Pyxidicoccus trucidator: one gene and its partner. The protein of the gene in region 1 binds, or shares a complex with, the protein of each later gene. Links are inferred from orthologs where the notes say so. Each region holds a gene or a part of one and is shown on either strand. Other genes may lie near its edges. The genes, in order: G4D85_RS33300 and smc.

Region 1 (3,094 bases):
CCGGACTTCGGCCTCTTCGCCTACCCGGTGCTGATGGCGGCCGACATCCTCCTCTACAGCGCGGACATCGTCCCGGTGGGGAAGGACCAGGTGCAGCACATTGAATTCGCGCGCGACTGGGCGGTGAAGTTCAACGCGCAGTATGTGCCCGGCTACGACCCGGCGGACCCGGAGGGCAAGGAGCGGGGCCACACGCCCGGCATCATCAAGCTGCCCGCCGCGCGCCTCCAGGAGTCCACCGCCGTGGTGCCCGGCATCGACGGACAGAAGATGTCCAAGTCCTACGGGAACACCATCGACCTGTTCGGGGACGAGAAGGAAATCAAGAAGCGCATCATGTCCATCAAGACGGACTCCACCCCCGTCGATGCGCCCAAGCCGGTGCCCCAGCAGCCGCCCTCGACGCCCGGGCTGGTCAGCGACGCTCCGCTCTATGACCTGCTCAAGCTGATGCTCCCCGAGGCCGAGTTCCGCGACGTGGACGCCAGCTGGAAGGCGGGAGGGAAGGGCTACGGCGAGTACAAGAAGAAGCTGCTGGAGGCCTACCATGCGACCTTCGGCCCGGCCCGCCAGCGGTACGCCGAGCTGGTAGCCGACCCGGCCGGGGTGGAGAGCATCCTCCAGGACGGCGCCAACCGCGCCCGCCAGGAAGCCACCCGGCTGATGGAGCAGGTCCGCCGCGCGGTGGGCATCCCCTGAGGTGGAGTGACTGAACGGGCTTTCACTGCCGATTGTTTGACCCTCCTGGGGGGCACTGCTAAGGAGGTGTGTCCCCCCGACTCGCGCCCCAGGCCAAGCAAAGTCGGGCCTTTACGCGATGACGAGCCGTTTCCCACACCTTCGAGGGCAGCCAAGGACATCCGGTGAGTGAGGAACGGCACGCACCGGCCGACGAGGCCCTACGTGAGGGGGAGCTGCCCCGTACCCCGGGCGACTCCTTCCGCGTTGCGCTGCCCAATTTCGAGGGGCCGCTCGACCTGTTGCTCCACCTCATCAAGGAGCACCGGGTCGACATCTTCGACATCCCCCTGGCGCTGATCACCGAGAAGTACCTTCAGCACCTGGAGCGGATGCGGGAGATCAACCTGGACATCGCCGGGGAGTTCCTGGTGATGGCCTCCACGCTGGCCCACCTGAAGTCCCGCATGCTGCTGCCCCGGCAGGACGCCGCGGCGGTGCAGGAGGGCGCGGAGGCGCTGGCGGCGGCCGAGGAGGCGGAAGACCCGCGCGCGGAGCTGGTGCGGCGGCTGCTCGAGTACCAGAAGTACAAGGACTCGGCGGAGCAGCTCGCGACGCAGGACCTGCTCGGCCGTGACGTCTTCACCCGCAACGTGCCGGTGGAGGCGGTGCCCATCCCCGAGGAGGAGGTGGGGCTCCAGGAGTTCAGCGTCCTCAAGCTGGTGGAGGCCCTGGACCGGGTGCTGGAGCGCCTGCAGCCCAAGCTGCAGCACGAGGTGGTGCGCGAGCGGGTGACGCTGTCCGAGGCCATCCTCCGAATCGTCGAGCGCCTGCGGCCGCATGGACAGGTCCTCTTCGACAGCCTGTTCACCGAGCAGGACACGCCCACGCGCCAGGAGATCGTCATCACCTTCCTGGCCATCCTCGAAATGGTGAAACGGCGGCTCATCCGGGTGGTACAGGAGGAGGCGATGGGGCCCATCCTGCTCCTTCCCAACGGGGATGCCCTGGAGAAGCTGGCCCCCACGGAGGTCGACGAAAGTGACTATCGGTAGCAACGGCCCCGAGGACGAGACTCCTGCCCCTGGCACGCCCGGCGGCCCCGGCCCGTTCTCCGAGGACGAGATTGCCTCCGTCACCGGCCCCGGCGATGCGGACGAGCTGGACGAGGTGGAAGCCGCCGCGATTGAAGAGGACTCGGACGACGACGTCACTCCCGATTTGGAGACGTCCTTCGAGAAGCTCATCTCGAAGAGCCGGAAGCTGTCTCCGGACCGCATCCGCACCGTCATCGAGAGCGTGCTCTTCGTCGCGGAGCGGCCACTGTCGGTGGAAGAGCTGTACATGGCGACGGGCATCGACCGGGAGCTCATCGCCGAGGCCATCAACCAGCTGTCCGGCATCCACCGCGACGGCATCAGCGGCATCGTGCTGCACGAGGTGGCGGGCGGGTGGCAGTTCCGGACGGACCCGCACTCGGGTGAGTACGTGCGGCGCTACCTGCGGGTGAAGCCGCAGCGGCTGACGCGCGCGGCGGTGGAGACGCTGGCCATCATCGCGTACCGGCAGCCGGTGACCCGGCCGGAGATTGAAGACATCCGCGGCGTGGACTGCGGCGCGGTCCTCAAGGCACTGATGGACCGCAAGCTGGTGAAGATCCTGGGCAAGCGCGAAGAGGTGGGGCGTCCCATCCTCTACGGCACCTCGCGCGAGTTCCTGGAGTTCTTCGCCCTGAAGGACCTCTCGGCCCTGCCGACGCTTCGTGAGTTCCACGAGCTGACGCAGGAGCACCGGGAAATCGTAGAGAAGGAGACGCAGCCGGCGCCGGCTGCGGCGGGGACCGTGGACACCCTGGCGGACCCGGGTTTTACGAAGCGGATGGAGAAGAGCGCGGCGGCAAGCGAGGCCGCGCTAGAGGAGCTGGAGCAGGCCATGGAGGCCGCTGACCGGACACAGAAGGTCAGCTCCAGCGTCCTGGACACGCCCCCGAAGCCCGTGATGGGCGAAGAGGGGCCCAAGCCCGAGTGACGGGCATGACGGAAGAAGGCAAGGATGGCTGCCGAAAGATTGCAGAAGTATCTGGCCCGCGCGGGAGTGGCTTCGCGCCGGCACGCAGAAGAGCTCATCACCGCAGGCCGTGTGACGGTGAACAACGAGACGGTGACGGAGCTGGGCAGCCGGGTAGAGCCGGGAACGGACCTGGTCGCGGTGGACGGGACGCTGGTGACGCCGCCGGACACGTCCTCCTACTACCTGCTCTACAAGCCGATTGGCGTCGTGACGACGCTGTCGGATCCGCAGGGCCGGCCCACGGTGGGCAACTACGTGGAAGAGACGGGCAAGCGCCTGTTCCCCGTGGGACGGCTGGACTACGACGCCGAGGGCGCGCTGCTGTTCACGGATGATGGGGCGCTGG
Region 2 (4,501 bases), on another replicon or contig:
GCACCATCGTCGCGGGCGCGGGCACGGCCACGCCCTCGGCGCTCACCACCTGTACGTCCATGCCGGACGCGGAGAGCAGGGTGCCCTCCAGGCCGCCCAGGCCGGTGCGGATGCCCTCGGAGGTGCAGGTGGCCTCCGTCTGGCCCTGCCGGTTCTTCAGCTTCACCGCGACGGTGCCCTTGAGGCCCTCCGGCACCGGCGTCACGTCCTGGGTGGAGAGCACCATCTCCGAGGACTTGCCTGCCCGGTAGGTCAGCTTGAGGCCGTCCTCCAGCGGGAAATACGGGTTGGGGCAGGCGGCCGGGGCTTCGACCGCCGCCGTGTCAGACCGGGGTGCTACGTCCGGCGTAGGGGTCGCTCCCATGAGGAGCGACATGGCGAGAAAGGGCTGGAACGTAGGCAACCTCCGGAAAAAGCAATTGGAAGGTAGGGTGGGGCTCCCACTTTGCAACCCCACGGAACGGCCGTCCGTACGCCAAGCCTGCCCTGTTGAAGGGCAAGCAGCCGAACGTATGGCCACCTGAGGCATGGTCACGCTTGATCGCCCGGGGGGCGACTGGTACTCCTGCTGATCGTTCCGGAGCCGAGTTTTCGGCCTCGCGCTCGTTTTATTCCCCCGTACTCCGTGCGTCTCCCAGGAGCCCGCTGGCATGCGAATCAAGCGGTTGGACATCACCGGCTTCAAGTCCTTCATGGAACGGAGCGTCTTCACGTTCGACGAAGGCGTGACGGGCATCGTCGGCCCCAACGGCTGCGGCAAGTCCAACGTCGTGGACGCCATCCGCTGGGTGATGGGTGAGCAGAGCGCGAAGAACCTCCGTGGCCGCGGCATGGAGGACGTCATCTTCAACGGCTCGGAGAACAAGCAGCCCCTGTCCATGGCGGAGGTGTCGCTCACCTTCCTGGTGGACGACACGGACCAGCTCGCGCCCCAGTACCAGGGCTTCTCCGAAGTCACGGTGACGCGGCGCCTGTTCCGCAACGGCGACTCCGAGTACCTCATCAACAAGACGCTGTGCCGCCTGCTGGACATCACCGAGCTGTTCCTCGGCACCGGCGTGGGCACCAAGGCCTACTCCATCATCGAGCAGGGCCGCGTCGGCCTCATCGTCTCCAGCAAGCCGGAGGACCGGCGCCACCTGCTGGAGGAGGCCGCGGGCGTCACCAAGTACAAGGCGCGCCGCAAGGCCGCCGAGCGGAAGATGGAGGCGACCGACGCCAACCTCCTCCGCGTCACGGACATCACCAACGAACTGGAGAAGCGGCTCGACGCGCTGTCCCGCCAGGCGAAGAAGGCGGAGAAGTACAAGAAGCTCAAGGCGCGCATGCGGGACATCGACCTGCACGCGGCCAGCCACCGCCACCTGGAGCTGCTGGCGGAGAAGCAGGTCCTCAAGTCCCGCCTGGAGAACCTGGGCACGGAGGAGCGCGAGAGCCTGGACCGGGTGAAGGACCTGGAAGAGGGGATTACGCGCCGCCGCGCCGAGCTGGAGGCCGAGGCCGCCGCCCTCCAGGCGCTCGCCGCCGAGGTGCACGCGCTGGAGAGCAGCGTGCAGCGCGACACGCAGGAGCTGTCGTACGGCAAGCGCGACATGGAGGAGACGCGCGCCCGCGTGGACGCGGCGAAGGTGGAGCTGGACGGGCTGCTGGCGCGGCAGACGGAGATGGCCGAGGCCATGGCCGCGCGCGAGGCGGAGCTGTCGGGCATCGCCGGCTCGTGGAAGGAAGACGAGGTGGCGATGCAGGTGGCGCAGGAGGAGCTGCGCCGCGTGTCCCAGCTCCAGACGGAGGTGGCGCTGCGCCTGGAGCAGGAGCGCGCCGGGCTGGTGGCCGTGGCGGGCCGCCTGGCCAACCACGAGAGCAACCTGGTCAACCTCGCCCGCCAGCGCACGGATTTGGAGGCCCGCCGGGCGAAGCTCCAGGGCGAGCTGGAGACGCTGCGCGCGCAGGAGTCGCAGCTGGAGGCGGTGCGCGGTGACGTGGCGAAGCGGGTGGAGGACACCCGCCACCTCGCGGCGGAGCTGGCCGAGCGCAAGGGGCAGGAGGAGGACGCCCTCAGCCGCACCCGGGCCGACTTCACGGAGAACGAAATCCAGGTCATCGCCCTGCGCGAGGAGCTGAGCGACAAGCGCAGCCGCCTGTCGTCCCTGGAGGACATCCAGAAGAACTACGACGGCTTCGACCGGGGCGTGCGCGCCGTCATGATGCGCGCCGGCACGGTGGCCCGGGAGCAGGGCATCTTCGGTCTGGTGGCCGACGTCCTCTCCGTCACCCAGCGCTACGAGCGCGCGGTGGAGGCCGCCCTGGGCGAGCGCCTCCAGCACGTCATCGTGGAGAGCCGCGACAAGGGCGTGGAGCTGGTGGAGTACCTCAAGGGTCACGCGGAAGGGCGGGGCAGCTTCCTGCCCGTGCCCGCGCTGGACTCGCTGCCGCCCGCGCTGGAGCCGGACTTCAGCCGCCCCGGCGTGCTGGCCCACGCCCCACGCGAGGTGACGTGCGAGGATTCGCTGCGGCCCCTGGTGCAGCTGCTGCTGGGCGACGTGGTCATCGTCCAGGACCTCGCCGTGGCGCGGGCGTACTCGGAGGCCGGTGGCCCCGCGTGCACGCTCGTCACGCAGGAGGGCGAGGTGTTCCGGCCGGACGGCACCATCGTCGGTGGTGAGCGCGAGGGCGCGGCGGTGGGCGCGCTCCAGAAGAAGCGCGAAATCGCCGAGCTGGCCACCGAGGTGGCCCGGGTGGAGGAGCGCTACAACGAAATCCTCACCCGGCACTACACGCTCCAGAAGCAGATGGGGCACACCGAGAGCGTCCTCAAGGGGCTGGCGAAGAACCAGCACGCCGAGGAGGTGAATCTCGCCAGCCAGGAGAAGGACCTGCACAAGGCGGGCGAGGACCTGGCCCGGGTGCGCGAGCGCGTGCGGGCGCTGGAGTCCGAGGACGCGCAGCTGGCGCAGAGCCACAGCGCGCTGGCCCACGAGGAGGAGACGAGCCGCGGCGAGGTGGCGCACGGCCAGGCGGACCGCGAGGGCCGCGAGGAGCGCGTGAAGCAGCTGGCGGGGGAGCAGGAGTCCCTGCGCCAGCGCTCGGAGACGGCCAACGGCGAGCTGACGGGCCTGCGCATCAAGGTGGCGGCCGGCAGCGAGCGCGGCGAGTCCGCGCGCAAGGAGCTGGAGAGCCTCGTCACCCAGCGCAAGGACATGGAGACGCGCATCACCCGCCTCCAGGCCACCGTGCTGGAGGGCGGCTCGCGCTCCGAGGAGCTGGAGCGGCGAATCACGGACACCGAGGGTGGCCTGGCGAAGCGCGCCGACGAGCACCGGCTGGCCGCCGAGGGCCTGGAGTCCCGCCGGGCCGCGCACACCACGGCCTCCGCCGAGGTGCGTGAGCAGGACGCGCAGTTCCGCGAGCTGCGCGGGCGCGTGGACGAGCTGATGCAGGGGCTGTCGCAGATTTCGCTGCGCGAGCGCGAGATTGCCCTGGAGCTGGAGCACCTGTCCGCGGGCATCCGCGAGCGGCACCAGGTGGACCTGGCGCTGGAGCTGCACAACTTCCACCTGCTGCCGGCGCTGGCTCCGGAGACCGAGGCCGAGCTGAAGGATTTGCGCGCCCAGGTGGAGAAGATGGGGGAGATCAACCTCACCGCCATCGACGAGCACGCGGAGCTCTCCAAGCGCTACGACTTCCTCGACGCGCAGAAGAAGGACCTGCAGGCGTCCATCGAGCAGCTCAAGGAGGCCATCCAGCGCATCGACGCCGCCAGCCGCGAGCGCTTCAAGCAGACCTTCGACGTGGTGAACGAGAAGTTCCAGGCCATCTTCCCGCGCCTGTTCGGCGGCGGGCGGGCCAGCCTCGTCCTCACCAGCGAGGGGCCCAACGCGGAGCCGGGCGTGGAAATCGTCGCCCAGCCGCCCGGAAAGAAGCTGCAGAGCATGAACCTGCTCTCCGGTGGCGAGAAGGCCCTCACCGCCGTGGGCCTCATCTTCGGCATCTTCCTCATCAAGCCCACGCCCTTCTGCCTCCTGGACGAGGTCGACGCGCCGCTGGATGAGGGCAACGTGGGCCGCTACAACGAGATGGTGAAGGAGATGAGCAAGCAGTCGCAGTTCATCCTCATCACCCACAACAAGCGGACCATGGAGATCTCCAACACCCTCTATGGCGTCACCATGGAGGAGCCGGGCATCTCCAAGCTCGTCAGCGTGCGCATGCGCGAGGCCGGCGCCGCCAACGACGACAAGGTCTCCGCGGCCTGAAGTCCCGGGGGCCCTTCGCGGGCCCCCTCCGGCGGGAGACAGCACCCCTGAAACACAGAAGGCGTGGGCGCCGGAATCCGGGCACCCACGCCTTCGTGCTTCTCCAGGCCGCGGTCCTGCCGCGGGCCCTGGCTACTTCTTGTAGCTCTTCTTCGGGCAGGCGCCCTTGTCCTGCGTGGCGATCTTCTGCGCCTCGGCGAGCTCCTTCTGCGTCTCGTCCAGGTTCTTCTGGGTGGCGGCCTCCGCCT

Evidence for each region.
Region 2: the proteins of G4D85_RS33300 (region 1) and smc are in contact, whole or in part, in a crystal structure (PDB 3ZGX), measured with the Bacillus subtilis proteins. The link is inferred for Pyxidicoccus trucidator from one-to-one orthologs.

Annotation. Positions count from the first base shown.
Region 1 is NZ_JAAIXZ010000014.1:142,022-145,115, forward strand. What follows is about bases 8-2,798. They hold G4D85_RS33300 (segregation and condensation protein A), read left to right. Parts: upstream 8-863; coding sequence 864-1,733; downstream 1,734-2,798. Other genes in these bases: trpS (tryptophan--tRNA ligase), read left to right, coding at 8-699; scpB (SMC-Scp complex subunit ScpB), read left to right, coding at 1,720-2,706; G4D85_RS33310 (pseudouridine synthase), read left to right, coding at 2,731-2,798. In the rest of the region: more of trpS, read left to right, coding at 1-7; more of G4D85_RS33310, read left to right, coding at 2,799-3,094. UniProt on the Bacillus subtilis protein: Participates in chromosomal partition during cell division. May act via the formation of a condensin-like complex containing Smc and ScpB that pull DNA away from mid-cell into both cell halves.
Region 2 is NZ_JAAIXZ010000027.1:111,065-115,565, reverse strand. What follows is about bases 256-4,453. They hold smc (chromosome segregation protein SMC), read left to right. Parts: upstream 256-650; coding sequence 651-4,253; downstream 4,254-4,453. Other genes in these bases: G4D85_RS44490 (hypothetical protein), read right to left, coding at 4,386-4,453; G4D85_RS44500 (TapB family protein), read right to left, coding at 256-364. Outside these bases: more of G4D85_RS44500, read right to left, coding at 1-255; more of G4D85_RS44490, read right to left, coding at 4,454-4,501. UniProt on the Bacillus subtilis protein: Required for chromosome condensation and partitioning.